2 regions of the Streptomyces sp. NPDC093097 genome follow, and region 2 is predicted to be linked to the other one. Evidence: riboswitches for the same ligand, from Rfam matches in the RefSeq annotation. Region 2 holds a riboswitch; the other holds the start of a gene.
The links. A riboswitch is a leader RNA that binds a small molecule or an ion and turns the genes downstream of it on or off. The one in region 2 is predicted to bind S-adenosylmethionine.

Region 1 (10,914 bases), on a different contig from region 2:
CTACTGGCTCTACCTCTTCGGCTCGCTGATCGCGGTCGCCGGCTTCCTCACCCCGCAGGGTGCCGCGGACTTCGGCTGGTTCGCCTACTCGCCGCTCTCGGACGCGGTGCGTTCGCCGGGCGTCGGCGCCGACATGTGGATCATGGGTCTGGCCTTCTCCGGCTTCGGCACGATCCTCGGTTCGGTCAACTTCATCACCACCATCATCTGCATGCGCGCCCCCGGCATGACGATGTTCCGGATGCCGATCTTCACCTGGAACGTGCTGCTGACCGGTGTGCTGGTCCTGCTCGCCTTCCCGGTGCTGGCGGCCGCGCTCTTCGCCCTGGAGGCGGACCGCAAGTTCGGAGCCCATGTCTTCGACGCGGCAAATGGCGGTGCATTGCTCTGGCAGCACCTCTTCTGGTTCTTCGGCCATCCAGAGGTGTACATCATCGCCCTGCCGTTCTTCGGCATCATTTCCGAGGTCATTCCGGTCTTCTCCCGGAAGCCGATGTTCGGTTACATCGGTCTGATCGCCGCGACGATTTCCATCGCCGGCCTTTCGGTGACGGTCTGGGCGCACCACATGTACGTGACGGGCGGGGTACTGCTCCCGTTCTTCTCCTTCATGACGTTCCTGATCGCCGTTCCGACCGGTGTGAAGTTCTTCAACTGGATCGGCACGATGTGGAAGGGCTCGCTGTCCTTCGAGACGCCGATGCTCTGGGCGATCGGCTTCCTGATCACCTTCACCTTCGGTGGTCTGACCGGCGTCATCCTGGCGTCGCCGCCGATGGACTTCCACATCTCCGACTCGTACTTCGTGGTGGCCCACTTCCACTACGTCGTCTTCGGCACGGTCGTCTTCGCGATGTTCGCCGGATTCCACTTCTGGTGGCCGAAGTTCACCGGCAAGATGCTCGACGAGCGGCTCGGCAAGATCACCTTCTGGACGCTGTTCGTCGGCTTCCACGGCACGTTCCTGGTCCAGCACTGGCTGGGCGCCGAGGGCATGCCCCGCCGCTACGCGGACTACCTGGCCGCCGACGGTTTCACCACGCTGAACACCATCTCGACGATCGCCTCGTTCGTGCTCGGCCTGTCGATCCTGCCGTTCTTCTACAACATCTGGAAGACCGCCAAGTACGGCAAGAAGGTCGAGGTGGACGACCCGTGGGGCTACGGCCGTTCGCTGGAGTGGGCGACCTCCTGCCCGCCGCCGCGGCACAACTTCCTCACCCTGCCGCGTATTCGCTCCGAATCCCCGGCGTTCGATCTGCACCACCCCGAGATCGCGGCGCTGGACGCGCTGCACAACGGTCACGAGGGTGACAAGGCGCTGGCCGGCGGCAAGGAGGCGGGCAAGTGAAGATCCAGGGCAAGATGTTCATCTGGCTGAGCGTCTTCATCCTCGCCATGGCGGTCGTCTATGGCGTGTGGTCGAAGGAGCCGGCCGGTACCACGGCGCTCTTCCTGGCCTTCGGCCTGTGCATCATGGTCGGCTACTACCTGGCCTTCACGGCCCGGCGGGTCGACGCGGGCGCACAGGACAACGAGAACGCCGAGGTCGCCGACGACGCCGGTGAGCTGGGCTTCTTCAGCCCGCACAGCTGGCAGCCGCTCTCCCTGGCCGTCGGTGGCGCGCTCGCCTTCATGAGCGTCTGCTTCGGCTTCTGGCTGCTGTACTTCTCCCTGCCGGTGATCCTCGTGGGTCTCTTCGGCTGGGTCTTCGAGTACTACCACGGTGAGAACCGCACCCAGTAGTACGCACCAGGCGAGAACCGCGGCCGACGCGCCGCAGGGTCGGGCCCGGACACCCCAACAGGTGTCCGGGCCCGACCCGTTTGCAGTCCTCCAGCGCGCCGCCGAAGGGGATACTTCGTACGTTTGGGGCATGAGTCACAGACCTCGAACCCGGACGGTGCTGAGCTGCGGCCTCCTGCTCGTGCCCCTCGCGGTGAGCACCACCGCGTGCGGGGGCTCGGCGTCGGAACCCCTCTCGGCCAATCCCTACGACGCGTCCGACCAGATATCGGCGAACACCCCGACGGACGGCAGGCAGAAGGCCGACCCCGACAAGCCGCTTGAGGTCTCCCTCAAGGGCCATGACTCCCGGATCACGGATGTGACCGCCACCGACACCACCGGCCGCTACGTGCGCGGTGAACTGAGCGCCGACGGCAGGCACTGGCGCACCACCGTGCCGCTGGCCGCCGGCAGCCGCTACACGGTGCAGGTCAGCACCGAGCAGGAGGACGGCACCCCGGGCCGCAAGACCCTGGTGGTCAACACCAAGGACGTCGCCGGCCAGCTGACGGTCAAGTTCGGCCCGGAGAGCGGGGAGTACGGCGTCGGCCAGCCGGTCACCGCCGAGCTCAGCCAGCCGATCACCGACCCCAAGGCCCGGGCCGTCGTCGAGAGCGCCCTGAAGGTCGACTCCTCGCCCCGTGTGGAGGGTTCCTGGCACTGGGTGGACGCCAAGAAGCTGCACTTCCGCCCCAGGGACTACTGGCCCGCCCACGCCACCATCGCCGTCCACAGCAACCTTGGCGGACTGAAGATCGCCAAAGGGGTCTACGGCGGCACCGCCAAGCCGATCCGGCTCACCACCGGCGACCGGATCGAGGCCGTCACCGACGCCGCCGCGCACGTGATGACGGTGCTGCGCAACGGCAGGGCCATCAACAGCATCCCGGTCACCACTGGCAAACCGGGCTTCTCCACCCGCAACGGCGTCAAGGTCGTGCTCGGCAAGGAGAGCTTCGTGCGGATGCGCAGCTCCACCGTCGGCATCGCCGACGGCAGTTCGGACGCCTACGACCTGCCGGTCCACTGGGCCACCCGGGTGACCTGGAGCGGCGAGTACGTGCACGCCGCCCCCTGGTCGGTCGGCTCCCAGGGCGCCGCCAACGTCAGCCACGGCTGCACCGGCATGTCCACCGGCAACGCCGAATGGTTCTTCAACACCGTGCGGGTCGGCGACGTCGTCAAGGTCGTCAACAGCGGCGGCGACACCATGACGCCGTTCGACAACGGCTACGGCGACTGGAACATGCCGTGGAAGGACTGGCGGGCCGGCAGCGCGCTCAGGAACAAGGCCGCCACGACCACAGGCGCGGCCGAGCGCGGGCAGAACCCCGCCGCGGACGCCCGGCTGCGCCCACAGGTCTGAGGGCCGCTCAGCGACCGCTCAGGGCCCGTCTCAGGCCGGCACCACGTCCTGGGCGAGCCGCCGCCGACGCAGCAGCCCGGCCAGCGCCTCGGCGAACGCCACCGGGTCCAGCGGATGGGTCACCGCGGCGTCCGCGCGGCTCCAGGTGGCCAGCCAGGCGTCCTGCGGGCGGCCGATCAGCAGCAGCACCGGCGGGCACCGGAAGACCTCGTCCTTGATCTGCCGGCAGACGCCCATGCCGCCCGCCGGCGCGGTCTCGCCGTCCAGCACGCAGACGTCGACGCCGCCCTGCTCCAGGGCTTCCAGGACGGCCGGGGCGGTCGCGCACTCCAGGATCTCGATCTGCGGGGCGTCGGGGGCCGGGCGCCGTCCGACCGCCAGTCGGACCTGCTCGCGGGTGTTGGCGTTGTCGCTGTAGACCAGCACCGTGGCAGTCGCCTGCATCGTTCCTCCACCTTTGTCGCGGACGTTCGTAGCGGTACGGCTCCTGATCAAACCGTTGCGCGATGCTACTCCCGGAGGGGCCCTCGGCAGGAGAGGCCGTACGGCCCCGGCAGGCGGCCGACGGCCCGTCAGAAGCGGCTTTCCCGGGGCCCGTGAGGGGAGCGGCGGCGCATGCTTCCCCCCTTCGAGCGACCGCCGGGACGCCGGGAACGAGCAGGCCATATGGCCTTGACACACCGAACGGCACCCCCCGGAGTGAGGGCGGGATAAGCGACCGACATAATGTCGGTCGTGGCGACAGCAACGACAGTAGAAACCGGGCACGCGCACCCGTCGGTCAATCGGCCGAACCTCACCAGCGTCGGAACCATCATCTGGCTGAGTTCCGAGCTGATGTTCTTCGCGGCCCTCTTCGCGATGTACTTCACCCTTCGGTCCGTGACGGGGGAGGCGTATTGGAAGCATTCCGCCGATGCGCTGAATCTCCCGTTCTCCGCGACCAACACCACGATCCTGGTGCTCAGCTCACTCACGTGCCAGCTCGGCGTTTTCGCCGCCGAGCGCGGCGACGTGAAGAAGCTGCGGACCTGGTTCGTGATCACCTTCATCATGGGTGCCATCTTCATCGGCGGTCAGGTATTCGAGTACACGGATCTGGTCAAGCACGAGGGCCTCTCGCTCTCGTCCGGTCCGTACGGCTCGGTGTTCTACCTGACCACCGGTTTCCACGGACTGCACGTGACAGGCGGTCTGATCGCCTTCCTGCTGGTCCTGGGCAGGACGTACGCGGCCAAGAGGTTCACCCACACGCAGGCCACCGCGGCCATCGTCGTGTCCTACTACTGGCACTTCGTCGATGTCGTCTGGATCGGCCTCTTCGCCACGATCTACCTGATTCGGTAACGGGTCCGACCGGACTCGCATATCGGACAGATACAGACACAGCCAAAGCATCGACGCAGAAGATCCTGACACCGGGGTAATCCGTGAAAAAGCTCTCCGCACGACGGCGCCATCCGCTGGCGGCGCTCGTCGTCCTACTCTTCGCGCTGGCGGTCACTGGGGGGCTGTACGCCGCGTTCGCGCCGGCGGACAAGGCTCAAGCCGATGACACCGCCCAGTCTCTTGCCATCAAGGAGGGCAAGAAGATCTTCGCCGTGGGCTGCGCAAGCTGCCACGGCACCGGCGGTCAGGGCACCTCCGACGGCCCGAGCCTGGTCGGCGTGGGCGCTGCCGCCGTCGACTTCCAGGTGGGCACCGGCCGTATGCCGGCCCAGCAGCCCGGCGCCCAGGTGCCGCGGAAGCGGAACATCTACACCAACGCCCAGATCGACCAGCTCGCGGCCTACGTCGCGTCGCTGGGCCCGGGCCCGTCCGTGCCCGACAAGTCGCAGTACAGCGCCGAGGGTGCCGACATCGCCAAGGGTGGCGAGCTGTTCCGCACCAACTGCGCGCAGTGCCACAACTTCACCGGTAAGGGCGGCGCCCTCACCAACGGCAAGTTCGCACCGACGCTGGAGGGCGTGGCCCCGAAGCACATCTACGAGGCCATGCAGACCGGCCCGCAGAACATGCCCTCCTTCGGTGACGGCAGCCTGAGCTCGCAGAACAAGAAGGACATCGTCGCGTACCTCGGCGCCGTCAACGGCGACAAGACCGCGACCCCGGGCGGCATGGAACTCGGTGGTCTGGGCCCGGTGACCGAAGGCCTCTTCGGCTACATCTTCGGTCTGGGTGCGTGTGTCGCGGTCGCCATCTGGGTCGCAGCCCGGACTACGAAGGCCAAGAAGTCATGAGTGAGACAGAAGAAAACCTTCCCAGTGAGCGGGAGACGGCTCACGAGGGCGCGGTAGGGAAGGCGGACAACCCCTTCGCCGACCCCGGGCTGCCGCCCCACGAGCACCGCATGCAGGACATCGACGAGCGGGCCGCCAAGCGCTCCGAGCGCACCGTCGCCCTCCTCTTCCTGGTGTCCATGATCGCCACCGTCGCGTTCATCGCGTCGTACGTGGCCATCCCGATCGACAAGATCGTCTACATCTTCCCGCTCGGGCACATCAGCGGGCTGAACTTCGCGCTCGGCCTGACGCTGGGCGTGGCGCTCTTCTGCATCGGCGCCGGCGCGGTCCACTGGGCCCGCACGCTGATGTCGGACGAGGAGGTCGCCGACGAGCGGCACCCGATCGAGGCCACCCCCGACGTCAAGGCCAAGGTCCTGGCGGACTTCGCCCAGGGCGCCAAGGAGTCGCAGTTCGGTCGGCGCAAGCTGATCCGCAACACGATGTTCGGCGCGCTGGCACTGGTGCCGCTCTCCGGCGTCGTGCTGCTGCGCGACCTCGGTCCGCTGCCCGAGAAGAAGCTGCGCACCACCGGCTGGAAGAAGGGCATCCGCCTGGTCAACCAGTCGACCAACCTCCCGCTGCGTCCCGAGGACATCGCGGTCGGCTCCCTCACCTTCGCCAAGCCCGAGGGCCTGGAGGAGACCGACGAGGACTTCGGCAACAAGATCGCCAAGGACGCCCTGATGCTCGTGCGGATCCAGCCGCAGAACATCAAGGACAAGCAGGAACTCGCCTGGTCGCACGAGGGCATCGTGGCGTACTCGAAGATCTGCACCCACGTGGGTTGCCCGATCAGCCTGTACGAGCAGCAGACCCACCACGTGCTCTGCCCGTGCCACCAGTCGACCTTCGACCTCTCTGACGGTGGTCGCGTGATCTTCGGCCCGGCCGGTCACGCCCTGCCGCAGCTGCACATCACGGTGAAGGACGGCTATCTCGAAGCCGTAAGCGACTTCGCGGAGCCCGTCGGCCCGAGCTTCTGGGAGCGCGGATGAGTAACGAGACAACCGCGACCACCACGCGCCGTGGCCAGGCACCACGGGGCGAGCGGATCGCCGACTGGGCCGACGGCCGGCTGGGCATCTACAGCCTCGCCAAGGCCAACATGCGCAAGATCTTCCCGGACCACTGGTCCTTCATGCTGGGTGAGGTCGCGCTCTACAGCTTCGTCATCATCATCCTGACCGGTGTCTACCTGACGCTGTTCTTCCACCCGAGCATGGCCGAGGTGACCTATCACGGGTCCTACGTGCCGATGCACGGGATCAGGATGACCCAGGCCTTCGAGTCGACGCTGAACATCAGCTTCGACGTGCGCGGTGGTCTGCTGATCCGGCAGATCCACCACTGGGCCGCGCTGGTCTTCCTGGCCGCGATGATGGTCCACATGATGCGGGTGTTCTTCACCGGTGCGTTCCGCAAGCCGCGTGAGGTCAACTGGGTCTTCGGCTTCCTGCTGTTCGTCCTGGGCATGTTCACCGGCTTCACCGGTTACTCGCTCCCCGACGACCTGCTCTCCGGTACGGGTGTCCGCTTCATCGAGGGCGTCATCCTGGCGATCCCGCTGGTCGGCTCGTACCTGCAGATGTTCATCTTCGGTGGCGAGTTCCCGGGGCACGACATCATCCCGCGGTTCTTCACCGTCCACGTGCTGCTGCTGCCGGGCATCATGCTCGGTCTGCTGGTGGCGCACCTGATCCTGGTCTTCTACCACAAGCACACGCAGTTCCCGGGTGCCGGCAAGACCAACAACAACGTGGTCGGCATGCCGCTGCTGCCGGTCTACATGGCCAAGGCCGGAGGCTTCTTCTTCCTGGTCTTCGGTGTGATCTCGGTGATCGCCGCGGTCGCCAGCATCAACCCCGTGTGGGCCATCGGCCCGTACCGGCCGGACCAGGTGTCCACCGGTGCCCAGCCTGACTGGTACATGGGCTTCGCCGAGGGCCTGGTGCGTGTCATGCCGGGCTGGGAGTGGGACTTCTGGGGCCACACCATCAACTTCGGTGTGCTGATCCCGATCGTGATCTTCCCGCTGGTCCTGGTCGCCATCGCGGTCTACCCGTTCATCGAGTCCTGGGTCCGCGGCGACAAGCGCGAGCACCACATCCTGGACCGCCCGCGCAACGTCCCCACCCGCACCGGCTTCGGTGTGGCCTGGCTCGTCGCGTACTTCGTGATGCTGATCGGTGGCGGCAACGACCTGTGGGCGACGCACTTCCACCTGTCGATCAACGCGATCACCTGGTTCGTCCGTATCGCGTTCTTCGTCGGGCCGGTGGTGGCCTTCATCGTCACCAAGCGGATCTGCATGGGTCTCCAGCGCCGCGACAGGGACAAGGTGCTGCACGGACGCGAGTCCGGCATCATCAAGCGCCTGCCGCACGGTGAGTTCATCGAGGTCCACGAGCCGCTCAACCAGGAGCAGCTGCACGTTCTCACCCAGCACGAGCAGCCCGAGGCGCTCGAGCTCGGTCCTGAGGTCGACGAGAACGGCGTCCGGCGCAAGGTCACGCGCTCGCAGAAGCTGCGCGCCAAGCTCTCCAAGGGCTACTACGGCGAGGACAACGTCATCCCGAAGGCGACCGTCGAGGAGTACAAGGAGATCACCAGCGGCCACGGCCACCACTGATCCCCGCGGGCGCGCATGCGCGCACCGCTGGTAGTACGCCACCCAGAGGGCCTCGTCCATTCCTGTGGACGGGGCCCTTCGGCATGCCCGGAGGTCGATAGGGTGACGGCACAGGCAAGAGACGATCCAGGAGCGTGGACCATGAACGTTGTGACCCCGACAGGCGGCGTCAGCGTGGCGGACCGTTCCTGGCCGGCCGTGCTGAACGCCCTCCTCGACGGCCGGAACCTCACCGCGGACGACACCGCCTGGGTCATGGACCGGATCATGCGCGGTGAGGCCACCGACGCACAGATCGCCGGCTTCGCGGTGGCGCTGCGCGCCAAGGGCGAGACGGTCGCGGAGATCTCCGGTCTGGTGCGGACGATGTACGCGCACGCCAGCCTGATCGACGTGCCGGGGCCCAGCGTCGACATCGTCGGCACCGGCGGCGACGGGGCGAAGACCGTCAACATCTCCACCATGTCGGCGATCGTGGTCGCCGGCACCGGCGCCAAGGTCGTCAAGCACGGCAGCCGGGCCGCGTCCTCGGCCAGCGGCGCCTCCGACGTCCTGGAGAAGCTTGGCGTCAATCTGGACCTGTCCCCGCGCCGGGTCGTGGAGGTCGCCGAAGAGGCCGGGATCACGTTCTGCTTCGCGGCCAAGTTCCACCCCGCGCTGCGCCATGTCGCCGCCGCCCGCGGCCAGCTGGGCATCCGCACGACCTTCAACGTGCTCGGCCCGCTGACCAACCCCGCCCGGGTCAAGGCCCAGGCCACCGGGGTCGCGGACGCCAAGATGGCGCCGATCATCGCCGGGGTGCTCGCCGAGCGCGGCTCCTCGGCGCTGGTCTTCCGCGGCGACGACGGGCTGGACGAGCTGACCACCACCGCCACCTCCCGGGTGTGGATCGTGCGCGACGGCACGGTCGTCGAGGAGCCCTTCGACCCGCGGGACGTCGGCATCGGCCTGGTGCCGGTGTCGGCGCTGCGCGGCGCGGACGCGTCGTACAACGCGGAGGTGGCCCGGCGGCTGCTGGACGGCGAGACCGGCCCGGTGCGGGAGGCGGTGCTGCTGAACGCGGCGGCCGCGCTGGCCGCGCTGGAGCCGTCCGACGCCCCGCTGACCGAGCGGATCCGGGACGGTCTGGACCGGGCGGCCGAGTCCATCGACTCCGGGGCGGCCAAGCGGGTCCTGGAGCACTGGGCGGCGGCCAGCAACGCCTGACGGCAGGCGGAGACGGCGCGCAGGCCCCGGTCCCGGAATACGGACCAGGGCTTGCGCGCCGATGATCGTGTGGCATGATTCAGCCCAGGTCACGAGTGACAGCGACACAGGCCCCGGCCCGCTGTCCGGCAACCCTCCTTCCGTGGCGGGGTGCCCCGGGTGATGACCAGGTCGCAGGCAGCGAGGTCTGCGGCAAGCGCGGATCCCTCGCCAGGGATCCTGGTCCTCGAGGGAGTCCTTCCGTGATGCAGCGAATGCGCTAGGGCCCGCCGGCCCCCTTCCCGCGCTTTTTCCTCTCCTTCACGCTGCGGTGATGCCGCGCCCGACGGTGGCGCCTCCGTACCCTGGTGCGCCCACGCGGGCGCTTCCACCGCAGCGAACTCGCTCACCTCTCACGGGAGTTCGCCATGTCTGTCGACACCGCTGCCACCGACCGTTCCGTTTGTGCCCCGCTGCCCGTTCTGGGGTGTGAGGTCGCCGTCCCGTTGGCCTCCGGCGGCGAGGCCGTCTACGCCGCGCTGGACTACGCCGCCAGCGCCCCGGCGCTCCAGCGGGTCTGGGACGACGTCGCCGCCTACGCGCCGTACTACGGCAGCGTGCACCGCGGCGCCGGGTACCTCTCGCAGCTCTCCACTGACCTCTTCGAGAACAGCCGCGCGACGGTCGCCGACTTCCTCGGCTGCCGCCCCGACGACCAGGTGGTCTTCACCCGCTCCACCACCGACTCGCTGAACCTGCTGGCCGCCGCGCTGCCCGAGGGTGCCCGGGTGTTCGTCTTCGAGACCGAGCACCACGCCGCGCTGCTGCCCTGGGAGCGCCGCGCGGACCTGGCCGTGACCTACCTCGACGCGCCGCGCACTCCCCGACAGGCGGTGGACATCCTGGAGAAGGCGCTGGCGGACCGCGAGCCGTACCGCGCGGCGCTGGTCTGCGTCACCGGGGCGTCGAACGTCACCGGTGAGCTGTGGCCGGTACGGGAGTTGGCGGCCGCCGCGCATGCCCACGGCGCCCGGATCGTGCTGGACGCGGCCCAACTCGCCCCGCACCGCCCGGTGGACCTCGCCGGGCTCGACGTCGACTGGGTCGCGTTCTCCGGCCACAAGCTGTACGCGCCGTTCGGCGCGGGGGTGTTGGCCGGCCGCGCCGACTGGCTCCGGGAGGCCGCGCCGTACCTGGCCGGCGGCGGTGCCAGCCGCACGGTGGCCCGGCGCGCCGATGGCGGGCTGGACGTCGAGTGGCACACCTCCGCCGCCCGGCACGAGGCCGGTTCCCCCAACGTCATCGGCGCCTACGCCATCGCCTCCGCCTGCCGGGCGCTCACCGAGGCCGGTTTCGACGCCCTGGCCGCCCGCGAACAGGAGCTGATCACCGCGGTCCGGGAGGGCCTGGCCGACGTCCCCGAGGTCCGCTTCCTCTCCCTCTTCGGCGACGATGCGCCGCGCGTCGGCGTCCTCTCCTTCGTCGTCGAGGGCCGGAACAGCGCGGACTTCGCGGCCGCGCTCTCCGCGGAGTACGGCATCGGCGTCCGCGACGGCCTGTTCTGCGCGCACCCGTTGGTCCGGACCCTGCTCGGCAGTGATCCGCGGCACCCGGGGGAGTGCGGGGCGCCTGCGGCGGCTCCCGGGGCGACCCCCGGGGCG
Region 2 (10,914 bases):
GTCTACAACTGGACCCAGGTCGACAAGAAGGTCGAGGAACTCGTCCACGCCGGCAAGGCCCCCGACATGGCGCAGATCGGCGCGTACGCCGACTACGCCGCCAGCGGCAAGCTCTACAGCGCCGACGAACTGCTCTCGATACCGGTCCAGGCCGACTTCACGCCCTCGCTCGCGCAGGCCGGCGAATACCAGCGGGTCCAGTACGGTATGCCCTTCGGGGCCAGCACCCGGCGCCTGTTCTACAACAAGAAGCTGTTCGCCGCGGCCGGTATCACCACCCCGCCGCAGACCTGGGCCGACATCGTCAGCGACGCCACGGCGCTCAAGGCGAAGGGCGTCAAGACGCCCTTCGCGCTGCCGTTCGGCCCCGAGGAGACCCAGGCCGAGACGCTCCAGTGGATGCTCGCCGGCGGCGGCGACTACACCGACAACATCGGCAAGTACAGCATCAGTTCGCCCGAGAACGTCAAGACCTTCGAGTGGCTCCAGAAGGAACTCGTCGGCAAGGGCCTGACCGGCGCCGACCCCGCCAAGGTCAACCGCGAGGACGCCTTCGCCGGCTTCGCCGACGGCGACGTCGGCATGCTCAACGGCCACCCCACCCTCATGAAGCAGGCCGAGGCCAAGGGCGTCGACTACGGCACCGTCGAACTCCCCGGCCCCTACGGCCGGGCCAAGGCCACCATGGGCGTGGCCGACTGGATGATGGCGTTCAAGCAGAACGGCCACCGCAGCCAGGTCGGCACGTTCTTGAACTTCGTCTACAGCGAGCAGAACGTCCTGAAGTTCTCCACGGACTACAACCTGCTGCCGGTCACCACCTCCGCCTCCCACGCGATGCTCGCCGACGACCGGTTCAGCAAGCTGCACGGCTTCCTCAACCAGCTGCCCAACGCGCACTTCTACCCGTCCGACAAGACGTCCTGGCCGCTGGTCTCCAAGACCATCAAGGCCCGGATGGGCATCGCGGTCGGCCCGCGGGGCAACCCCTCCGCGGTTCTCACCGACATCGAGAACACCGCGGACACGGCGGACAACAGCGGGGAGTAGCGGCGAGGCGGCGCGGGGGCGCGGCCGCGCACGGGCCGGTGGGAGCCACCGGGCCCTGTTCAGCTGCGGCGCCGGTGGGCTTATCGTGGGAGCGGGACGACGGAGGGCGGAGTGGGATGAGGGACGGCACCGACCAGCGCATCGCCCGCGGGCTCTCCGCCCGCGACGAGGCGGTGCTCGCCGTCGAGCGCCGTTCATGGACCGGCCCCGGCGCCAAGGAACGCGCCATCCGCGAACAGCTCGGCATCTCCCCGACCCGCTACTACCAGCTCCTCAACGCGCTGCTCGACGACCCCCGCGCACTGGAGCACGACCCGGTGACCGTCAACCGGCTGCGCCGCGTACGGGACGCGCGCCGGGCACGGCGCTGAGCCGGTCCGCCCCCACCGCCCCCGGACGACGGCGCTGTGCGCCGACTCCCCTCCCGATGCGCCCGTACACCCGGCGTGCGCCCGCATCCCGCCGGTAGGGTCGGGCCATGGGCACCCCGAACGCCGCACCACACTCCGAACCGGCGCCGGACCCCACCCCGGCGCCGCCCACCGTCCCGATTCCGGACACCGCAGCCGGCCGCGAGGGCCTCACCGCCCTGCTGGCCCACCCCGAACGTGCCGTCGTCGCCCTCGACTTCGACGGCACGCTCGCCGACATCGTCCCCGACCCGGCCAAGGCCCGCGCCCACCCCGGCGCCCCCCAGGCCCTCGCCCGGCTCGCCCCGCACCTGCGCGCGGTCGCGGTGATCACCGGCCGCCCGGCCGCGGTCGCGGTCCGCCTCGGCGGCTTCGACGGGCTGCCGGGCCTGACCCACCTCGCCGTCCTCGGCCACTACGGCGCCGAGCGCTGGGACGCCGCCACCGGCGCCCTGCACGCGCCCGCCCCGCACCCGGGCATCGCCGCCATACAGGCCGAACTCCCCGGCGTACTGGACCGCTCCGGTGTCTGGCACGGCACCTGGGTCGAGACCGCCATCGAGCGCAAGGGCGGCCGGGCCATCGCCGTGCACACCCGCCGCGCGGCCGATCCGCAGCGCGCCTTCGAGCAGCTGCGGCAACCGCTCACCGAACTCGCCGAACGGCACGGCCTGATCGTCGAACCGGGCCGGCTGGTGCTGGAGCTGCGCCCGCCCGGTATGGACAAGGGCGTCGCGCTCGCCGAGTGGGTCGAGGAGACCGGGGCCGCCGCCGTGCTCTACGCCGGCGACGACCTCGGCGACCTGGCCGCCTTCGGCGCCGTCGAGAAGCTCCGTTCCGACGGGACGGGCGGCGTCCTGGTGTGCAGCGGCAGCAGCGAGGTCACCGAACTCGCCGACCGCGCCGACCTGGTCGTCGACGGCCCGAAGGGCGTGGTGGCGCTGCTCAACGCCCTCGCCGACCGCATCGAGAACTCCCCGGAGCCGCCGGACCGCCCCACGGGGACGGCCGCGACGGAAGGGCCGGAAGGACCGGAAGGGCAGGAAGGACCGGAAGGGCCGGAAGGGTAGGGGGAGCCGGTGCCGGCGGCCCCCGGAGGCCCGTCCGCCCCTCATCCGTCAGAAGCGCCCTAGTCCTCCTTGAGGCCCAGGGAGGACAGCGCCGTCGTCCAGTCGTGCGTGATGGCCTGCTGCGCCTTGGCCAGATCGGTCCTGCCGGAGCAGATGGCGGCCTTGAGCCTGTTCTCCACGCCGTCCTTGGGGTTGTTGGGCCCGGCGCCCGGCTTGTGGCCCGGGGACGGCGGCTCGACCCAGAGGTTGCGCGGGTCGTTGGGGTCGCCGCCCAGCTGGAGGCTGATGAGGTGGTCGTACTCGGCGTCGTGCAGCGGACCGGTGTAGCCGTACGCCTTGGCGTTGGCGGTCTTCTCCCGGTTGGTGATGCTCACCGGCGGCCGGATGTCCTTGGTGTAGCCGCTCCGGCAGATCGTGGTCTTCAGCGTCTGCGGGGTGACCTTGGGGTTGGTCGCCCCGGGCGTGCACTTCGGGTCGGGCAGCGGCTGCTTGTCGGCGGTGTAGCGGACGTGGCAGGTGCCGGGGCCGGGCTGCTGCTGCACCGTGTACGCGGACTGCGGCCCGGGGCCGACGGCTATCGCCCCGGACGGCGCGGACGCGGCGGTGGACGCCGGCCCGGACGCCGATCCGCCGCCCTTGGGGTCGGCACCGTTCTTCGCGGACGAACACCCGGCGACCGTGGTCGCGAGGACGGCGACGGCCGCAACTGCGGCCCACCGGGCGGAAGATGACCGTGTGCTGATTGCCATGGAAGAGGACTACCCCGCGCCGGCCCGCCGCAGCCGCGCAGCAGACGCGCGCGGGAGCACCCGCGGGGCGGACGCCGCCTGGCCCTAGCGCTCCCCCCGGAACCGCGCGCCGACCTCGCCCTGATCGGTCTCCCACCACGGGCGGGTCGTCTCCGGCTGCGGAGCCGCCGCTCCGGGGGCCGCCGCTCCGGGGGCCGCCGCCGCGGCCGCCGGCACCGGTGCGGACACCGCCAGGTCCCGGTCCAACCGGGCGTCCAGCGCCGCCGTCTTGCGCCGCTCGTCGCGGACCCACTCCGCGAACACCGCGATCAGGAACGGCAGTCCGACCAACTCGGCGAGGGTCAGCATCAGCCCGCCGCCGATCATCTGGTCCTGCTGGGGGCTGGGGTCCCACGGCTGGTGCCGGGAGGCGTACCAGCCGCCCGCGATCAGCGTCCCGCTGGTCATCACCACGATCCCGGGCACCGCGTCCACCAGCCCGTCCAGCAGCACCAGCAGCGCCCGCACCGGATGGCTGCACCACGACGGCAGCAGCTCCTCCCGGGTGAGCATCGGCAGCACGAAGAGGCTGCCGACCACCAGCAGTTGGAGATACATCAGCTCGTGCAGCGGACCGTGCCGCAGCGCCGTCGGGAAGTACGGGGTGAAGTAGATGGCCAGCTCCGAGGAGAGCACCAGCACCGTACTGACCAGGGGGAACGTCAGGAAGCGGACGAGCCGGCCGGAGACCGCCGCGCGCAGCCGGCGGGTGCTCGGGTGCTCCTGCGGCAGCGCCCGGAGCGCCAGCGACAGCGGGTCGCCCAGCGCCAGCCCCAGCGGCGCGATCAGGTCCAGCACGATGTTCTGCACCGCCGCCGGCCAGAACAGCTCATGGTCGTAGACCGCCAGCCCCGACATGGTCGCCACCGCGATCGCGCCCAGCCCCAGCCCGGCGAACGCCACCACCCGGGCCACCGGCCAGCGCTCCCCGCGCCGGGCCAGCCGCACCACGCCCCCGGCGTACAGACCGCCCAGGAGGAGGATCAGGACCAGCGCGTACGGATCGAGCTGCCAGGTGCCGATCAGCCGGCCGACGGTCAGCTCCGGCAGACCGGCCGCGGCCGTGTGCACGGCCGTACCCGTGGTCGCGGCCGCCGCAAGAGGGGAAACTGTCACGGCCCACCACGCTAGACCCTGTCCGCGCGCTCCCGGCGGCCGGGCGGCGCCCCGCACGCACTCCCGCGCACCGCGCGACGGCCCCGGTACGTTCCGTACCGGGGCGGCCGGTCACTCGCCCAGCGCCCGCAGCTGCTCCAGGAACCACTGCGCGGGCGGCAGCGCGGTCGCCGCCGCGGCCAGCCGGGCGCAGCGCGCGGCCCGCTCCGGCGCCGGCATCGTCAGCGCCTCGTGCAGCGCCTCGGCGGTCTGCGCCACGTCGTACGGATTGACCGTGAGCGCGTCCTCGCCCAGTTCCTCCCAGGCGCCGGCCTCCCGGGAGAGGACCAGGGCGCACCCGGCGTCGGAGACCACCGGCACCTCCTTCGCGACCAGGTTCATCCCGTCCCGGATCGGGTTGACCAGGGCCACGTCCGCCAGCCGGTAGGCCGCCAGCGACCGCGCGAAGTCGTCCCGCACGTGCAGCACGACCGGCTGCCAGGTGGCCGTCCCGTATTCCGCGTTGATCTCCTCGGCGAGCGCGCCGACCTGTGCGGTGTACTCGCGGTAGACGGCCAGGTCCTGCCGCGAGGGGTAGGCGAACGCGAGGTGCACCACCCGCTCCCGCCACTCCGGCCGGTCCGCCAGCAGCCGCCGGAAGGCCAGCAGTCCGCGCACGATGTTCTTGGACAGCTCCGTCCGGTCCACCCGGACGATCGTCTTCCGGTCGGCTCCGCCGATCTGCTCGCGCAGCGCCGCCATCCGCTCCTCGACGTCCGGCCGCCGCGACCGCTCCCGCAGGAACTCCGCGTCGGCGCCGAGCCCGTGGACCCCGATCCGGGTCCGGTGCGCCTTCCCCTCCGGCGGCATCGCGACCACGCTCGGCGTCTCGTGCCGCGGCCAGTGCACGGTGCAGTCCGGTCCCAGCGCCCGCTCGCAGCAGGCGGCGAACGCCCGCGCCCACCGCTCGGTCAGGAAGTTGGCGCGGTCGGCGCCGAGGATGCCGAGCACCACCTGCCGCTGGATGTCGTCGGGCAGCATCGCGAAGTACTCCGGCGGCGCCCACGGGGTGTGCGAGAAGTGCGCGATCCGGACGTCCGGCCGCACCGCGCGCAGCATCCCCGGCACCAGCGTCAGGTGGTAGTCCTGCACCAGCACCGCGGCCCCGGGGCCCGCACAGTCCGCGAGCGCGCCGGCGAACGCCGCGTTGTACGCCTCGTACGCCGCCCACTGGCCGCGGAAGTCCGCGTCGAACGCCGGCTCCAGCGGCGTCTGGTACAGCATGTGGTGGACGAACCACAGCACGGAGTTGGCGACGCCGTTGTAGGCCGCGGCGTGCACCTCCGCCGGGATGTCCAGCATCCGGACGTGCTGTCCACCGGTGTCCGCGGTGTCCAGCAGCCCGCCGGTCCGCCGCACCGCCTCGCGGTCCCCGTCGCCCAGCGCCGCGCACACCCACACCGCGTCGGCCCGGCGCCCCTCATCGAGGTGCTCGCCGCCGCGCGGTGGCTGCCCGATCGCCGAGAGCCCCGAGACAAGCCCCCCGCCGCCCCGCTTGGCGGTCAGCGCACCGTCCTCTCCCAGGGTGTACGAGACGGGCCCGCGGTTGGACGCGACGAGAACCTCGGCACCTTGCTGGACCGCACTGCGCTCGGAGACCATGTCGCGACATTAACCCGCCGGGGATCCGCGCAAACGTACGGAACATCCCTCAGGCCGCCCGCCGTTCCGCGTATTCGGGTATTCCGGCCATCGGCGGCCGCTCCTCGGTGTCCACCGGGGTCGTCCGCGGTACGAAGCCGTCCTCGCCGCGCTCGAACTGGGTGAGCCGGGGACGGACCAAGTGGCCGCGGGCCAGCCGGAGTTGGGCGGTGCGGTAGATGGCGGCGGCCATCCGGCCGAGCGCCTGGCCGCCCTGGTGGCGGTGCTTGCGCACGCCCACGTCCACCTGGGCCAGCGCGTCCAGCCCGACGGTGTGCAGGGCGTCCACCAGCAGCCCCAGCTCCACCCCGTAGCCCACCGGGAACGGCAGCCGCTCCAGCAGCGAGCGCCGCGCCGCGTACTCCCCGCCCAGCGGCTGCACGAACCCGGCCAGCTGCGGCCAGTGGAGGTTGAGCAGCGGCCGGGCGACCAGCTCGGTCACCCGCCCGCCCTGGCCGGCCGCGGACCGCCCCGCCGCGGTCTCCAGCGGCCGGTCGTACATCGCCTTGACGAACTGGACCTCCGGGTCGGTCAGCAGCGGCCCGACGATCCCCGAGACGAAGCCGGCGGAGAACTCCCGCAGATCGGCGTCGACGAAGCAGACGATGTCGCCGCTGGTCACCAGCAGCGAACGCCAGAGCACCTCGCCCTTGCCGGGCAGCGCCGGGATCCGGGGCAGCACGCTGTCCCGGTGCACGACCCGGGCGCCGGCCGCGGCGGCGACCTCGGAGGTGCGGTCGGTGGAGCCCGAGTCCAGCACCACCAGCTCGTCGACCAGCGGCACCTCCCCGGTCATCAGCTCGGCGCGGATCGCGGCGACGATGGCGCCGACCGTCGCCTCCTCGTCGAGCGCGGGCAGCACCACGCTGACCGTCTGGCCGCTCTGGCGTTTGGCCTCCACCAGCCGCTCCAGCGGGCGGTCCGCGGCGGACCAGGAGCGGCGGGCCAGCCAGCGCTCCACTTCTTCCAGCACGTCTACAACTCTCCTTGGTGGGCCCCGGGCCGGGGTCCGTTCGTGTGATCCATCTCGCGGACCGGACGACTATCTCAACGGACAGTGCCTTCCGTTACAGTCTTGAACAACGCGGAGGCCCGTCGCATGTCGGGGTCGCCGCGCGACAAACGCCTGGGCTCGTCCCAGTGCCATACCGCTCATCCAGAGGGGCAGAGGGATACGGCCCGTTGAAGCCCCGGCAACCCTCCAGTCGGTCTCCGCCGCACGAGCACAGTGCGTGCGCGAGGCTCCCGGCTAGGGAAGGTGCCAAATCCGTCTCACGGCGAGATGCGTCGTGAGGAAGATGAGGAGAAAGGGCCTCGCCTCCCATGGCTGTGCAAGCAACGGAACCCACCGCTGTCGCTCTCGGACCCGCCGTCGCACTCTCCTGCCGCGAATGCGGGCAGCGCTTCCCGCTCGGCCCGATCTTCGCGTGCCAGGAGTGTTTCGGACCGCTCGAAGTGGCCTACGACCTGCCGACCGGTGACCCCGAGGACCTGAAGAAGCGGATCGAGGCCGGTCCCCCCAACATCTGGCGCTATGCGCCGCTGCTGCCCGTCCCCGCCGACGTGGCCGACAAGCCCAACCTCAACCCCGGACTCACCAAGCTCGTCAAGGCCGACCGGCTCGCCGCCGAGCTGGGCGTCACCGGCGGCCTGTACGTCAAGGACGACTCCGGCAACCCCACCCACTCCTTCAAGGACCGGGTCGTCGCGATCGCCGTCGAGGCCGCCCGCGCCTTCGGCTTCACCACCCTCTCCTGCTCCTCGACCGGCAACCTCGCCGGCGCGGTCGGCGCCGCGGCGCGCCGCGCGGGCCTGAAGTCCTGCGTCTTCATCCCGCACGACCTGGAGCCCGGCAAGGTCGTGATGGCCGCGGTCTACGGCGGCGACCTGGTCGCCATCGAGGGCAACTACGACGACGTCAACCGCTTCTGCTCCGAGCTCATCGGCGACCCGCTGGGCGAGGGCTGGGGCTTCGTCAACGTCAACCTCCGCCCCTACTACGGCGAGGGCTCCAAGACGCTGGCGTACGAGATCTGCGAGCAGTTGGGCTGGCGGCTGCCGGACCAGCTGGTCATCCCGATCGCCTCCGGCTCCCAGCTCACCAAGATCGACAAGGGGCTGAAGGAGCTGATCGCCCTCGGTCTGGTCGAGGACCGGCCGTACCGGATCTTCGGCGCCCAGGCCGAGGGCTGCTCGCCGGTCTCCGCGGCCTTCAAGGCCGGGCACGATGTCGTCAAACCGCAGAAGCCGCAGACCATCGCCAAGTCGCTGGCGATCGGCAACCCGGCCGACGGCCCGTATGTGCTCGACATCGCGCGGCGCACCGGCGGCGCGGTCGAGGACGTCACCGATCCGCAGATCGTGGACGCCATCAAGCTGCTGGCCCGTACGGAGGGCATCTTCGCGGAGACCGCGGGCGGGGTGACCGTCGGCGTGACCAGGAAGCTGATCGAGAACGGCGTCCTGGACCCGTCGTTGACCACGGTGGTGCTGAACACCGGCGACGGCCTGAAGACCCTCGACGCCGTCGCCTCCGGGCCCACCGCCACCATCCGGCCGGACCTGGACGCGTTCCGCGCGTCCGGCCTGGCGGGTTGAGCCGGTCCCTGCCCCTGCCGACCCCCATCCCCGTAGCCCCTGGAGGCAGCAACATGAGCGTCACGGTCCGCATCCCCACCATCCTGCGCACGTACACCGGCGGCAAGGCCGAGGTCCCGGCCGAGGGCACGAACCTCTCCGAGGTGATCGCCGACCTGGAGAGGAACCACCAGGGCATCGCCGCCCGGGTGCTCGACGACGCCGGCAAGCTCCGCCGCTTCGTCAACGTCTACGTCAACGACGACGACGTCCGCTTCGAGCAGGGCCTGGAGACCCCGACGCCTTCGGGTGCGGGCGTCTCGATCATCCCGGCGGTGGCCGGAGGCTGCTGAATGCGCGCCCGCCCGGTGTGGAGTGCGCGGATCGAATTTGCGCCAACTCTGCCGGGGTGGTGACCGGAAATTGCCCCGCCCGTATGAAACGGACGGGGCAATTCCGTGTTGTGAAAGGCGATACCATTGGGGTGATCCCCCTCCGTTTATCTCTGCGTACATGCCGAACGCATATGAGAGCGGGGCGACTTGTGCGCAAGTTGTGTGCGCGGTTTGCCGTTTGTGTGGCTTATTCCCGGCCCGACTTGCCCTGGAATAACGGCATTTGAGCGTATGCGGCCGTTTCTTCGCCGCCAGAATTCTCGTCCGATTGACCTGTTGCGCTGGGCATCGGTCCAGATACATTCAGCGGCGGTCGACGCGTTCCGGCGCACACCCCGCGGACCATTTCCGGGGGGTGAGGTCTGACCCGGGTCCGCGGAGTGCGGTCCTGCGCAAGGGCCAGTAATAGGGGAGTTAGGCATGGCTCAGGGCACCGTCAAGTGGTTCAACGCGGAGAAGGGGTACGGCTTCATCGCGGTCGACGGTGGTGCGGATGTTTTCGTCCACTACAGCGCGATCCAGATGGACGGGTACCGCACCCTGGAGGAGGGTCAGCGGGTCGAGTTCGAGATCTCGCAGGGCCAGAAGGGGCCACAGGCGGACATGGTCCGGGTCACCGCCTGAGGCGGCGGCCGACTGCATCGTTGGAAGAAGGCCCGCATCCCCAGTACGGGGTTGCGGGCCTTCTGCTGTTCCCAGGCCCCTCCGGTGGACCTCCGTTCGCCCGCGCCCGCGCGAAAGTGCCGAGGTGCGGGGTGGTGCGGGTTCCCGCAGGTGCCGGGCCTGCGTCGCGTGCGCGCCCCGCGCGTCCACGCGCGTCCACGCGCGGGCGCGTGCGAGGAGAGGTGACGGTCCCGCCCGTCAGGCGCTTGCACTCGGTGGGTGCGAGTGCTAATCATTGCGTTAGCACTCTCCCCGTGAGAGTGCTGAATGGACCGGGTCGGTGAGGCCCGCATGCCAGGTGGGGCAAGGAACCACCGGGCAGGCAGGCCGTCCGTCGCGGGCGCCAGCGCGGTCCGAGTTTTCCAGCCCCAGTCCGGAGGGACCACTTCACATGGCCAAGATCATCGCGTTCGACGAGGAGGCGCGGCGCGGCCTTGAGCGCGGTATGAACCAGCTCGCCGACGCCGTCAAGGTCACCCTCGGCCCCAAGGGCCGCAACGTCGTCCTTGAGAAGAAGTGGGGCGCCCCCACGATCACCAACGATGGTGTGTCCATCGCCAAGGAGATCGAGCTGGAGGACCCGTACGAGAAGATCGGCGCCGAGCTGGTCAAGGAGGTCGCGAAGAAGACGGACGACGTCGCCGGTGACGGCACGACGACCGCGACCGTCCTGGCCCAGGCGCTGGTCCGCGAGGGGCTGCGCAACGTCGCCGCCGGCGCCAACCCGATGGCCCTCAAGCGCGGCATCGAGAAGGCCGTCGAGGCCGTCTCCGGTGCGCTGCTGGACCAGGCCAAGGAGATCGAGACCAAGGAGCAGATCGCCTCCACCGCGTCCATCTCCGCCGCCGACCCGCAGATCGGCGAGCTGATCGCCGAGGCCATGGACAAGGTCGGCAAGGAAGGCGTCATCACCGTCGAGGAGTCCCAGACCTTCGGTCTGGAGCTGGAGCTCACCGAGGGTATGCGCTTCGACAAGGGCTACATCTCGGCGTACTTCGCGACCGACATGGAGCGCATGGAGGCGGCGCTCGAGGACCCGTACATCCTCATCGTCAACTCCAAGATCGGCAACGTGAAGGACCTGCTGCCTCTCCTGGAGAAGGTCATGCAGTCCGGCAAGCCGCTGCTGATCATCGCCGAGGACGTCGAGGGCGAGGCCCTGTCG

Region 1: it holds a riboswitch for S-adenosylmethionine, as region 2 does, so the genes downstream of both, ACIQE0_RS30200 (aminotransferase class V-fold PLP-dependent enzyme) here and thrC (threonine synthase) in region 2, are expected to answer to the same signal.

The regions. Positions count from the first base shown of each region.
Region 1 covers NZ_JBIVOW010000022.1:259-11,172, reverse strand. Annotated here, with positions in the region: gene ctaD (cytochrome c oxidase subunit I) at 1-1,351, shown strand, start outside; gene ACIQE0_RS30240 (cytochrome c oxidase subunit 4) at 1,348-1,746, shown strand; gene ACIQE0_RS30235 (Ig-like domain-containing protein) at 1,877-3,154, shown strand; gene ACIQE0_RS30230 (hypothetical protein) at 3,185-3,598, opposite strand; gene ACIQE0_RS30225 (heme-copper oxidase subunit III) at 3,881-4,501, shown strand; gene ACIQE0_RS30220 (c-type cytochrome) at 4,585-5,394, shown strand; gene ACIQE0_RS30215 (Rieske 2Fe-2S domain-containing protein) at 5,391-6,434, shown strand; gene ACIQE0_RS30210 (ubiquinol-cytochrome c reductase cytochrome b subunit) at 6,431-8,068, shown strand; gene trpD (anthranilate phosphoribosyltransferase) at 8,210-9,274, shown strand; SAM riboswitch class IV at 9,362-9,479, shown strand; gene ACIQE0_RS30200 (aminotransferase class V-fold PLP-dependent enzyme) at 9,682-10,914, shown strand, end outside.
Region 2 covers NZ_JBIVOW010000002.1:435,581-446,494, reverse strand. Annotated here, with positions in the region: gene ACIQE0_RS04895 (extracellular solute-binding protein) at 1-1,050, shown strand, start outside; gene ACIQE0_RS04890 (DUF3263 domain-containing protein) at 1,167-1,421, shown strand; gene otsB (trehalose-phosphatase) at 1,529-2,530, shown strand; gene ACIQE0_RS04880 (hypothetical protein) at 2,590-3,279, opposite strand; gene ACIQE0_RS04875 (cytochrome c oxidase assembly protein) at 3,364-4,389, opposite strand; gene ACIQE0_RS04870 (trehalose-6-phosphate synthase) at 4,546-6,075, opposite strand; gene ACIQE0_RS04865 (glucosyl-3-phosphoglycerate synthase) at 6,125-7,087, opposite strand; SAM riboswitch class I at 7,264-7,419, shown strand; gene thrC (threonine synthase) at 7,438-8,712, shown strand; gene ACIQE0_RS04855 (MoaD/ThiS family protein) at 8,766-9,044, shown strand; gene ACIQE0_RS04850 (cold-shock protein) at 9,507-9,710, shown strand; gene groL (chaperonin GroEL) at 10,141-10,914, shown strand, end outside.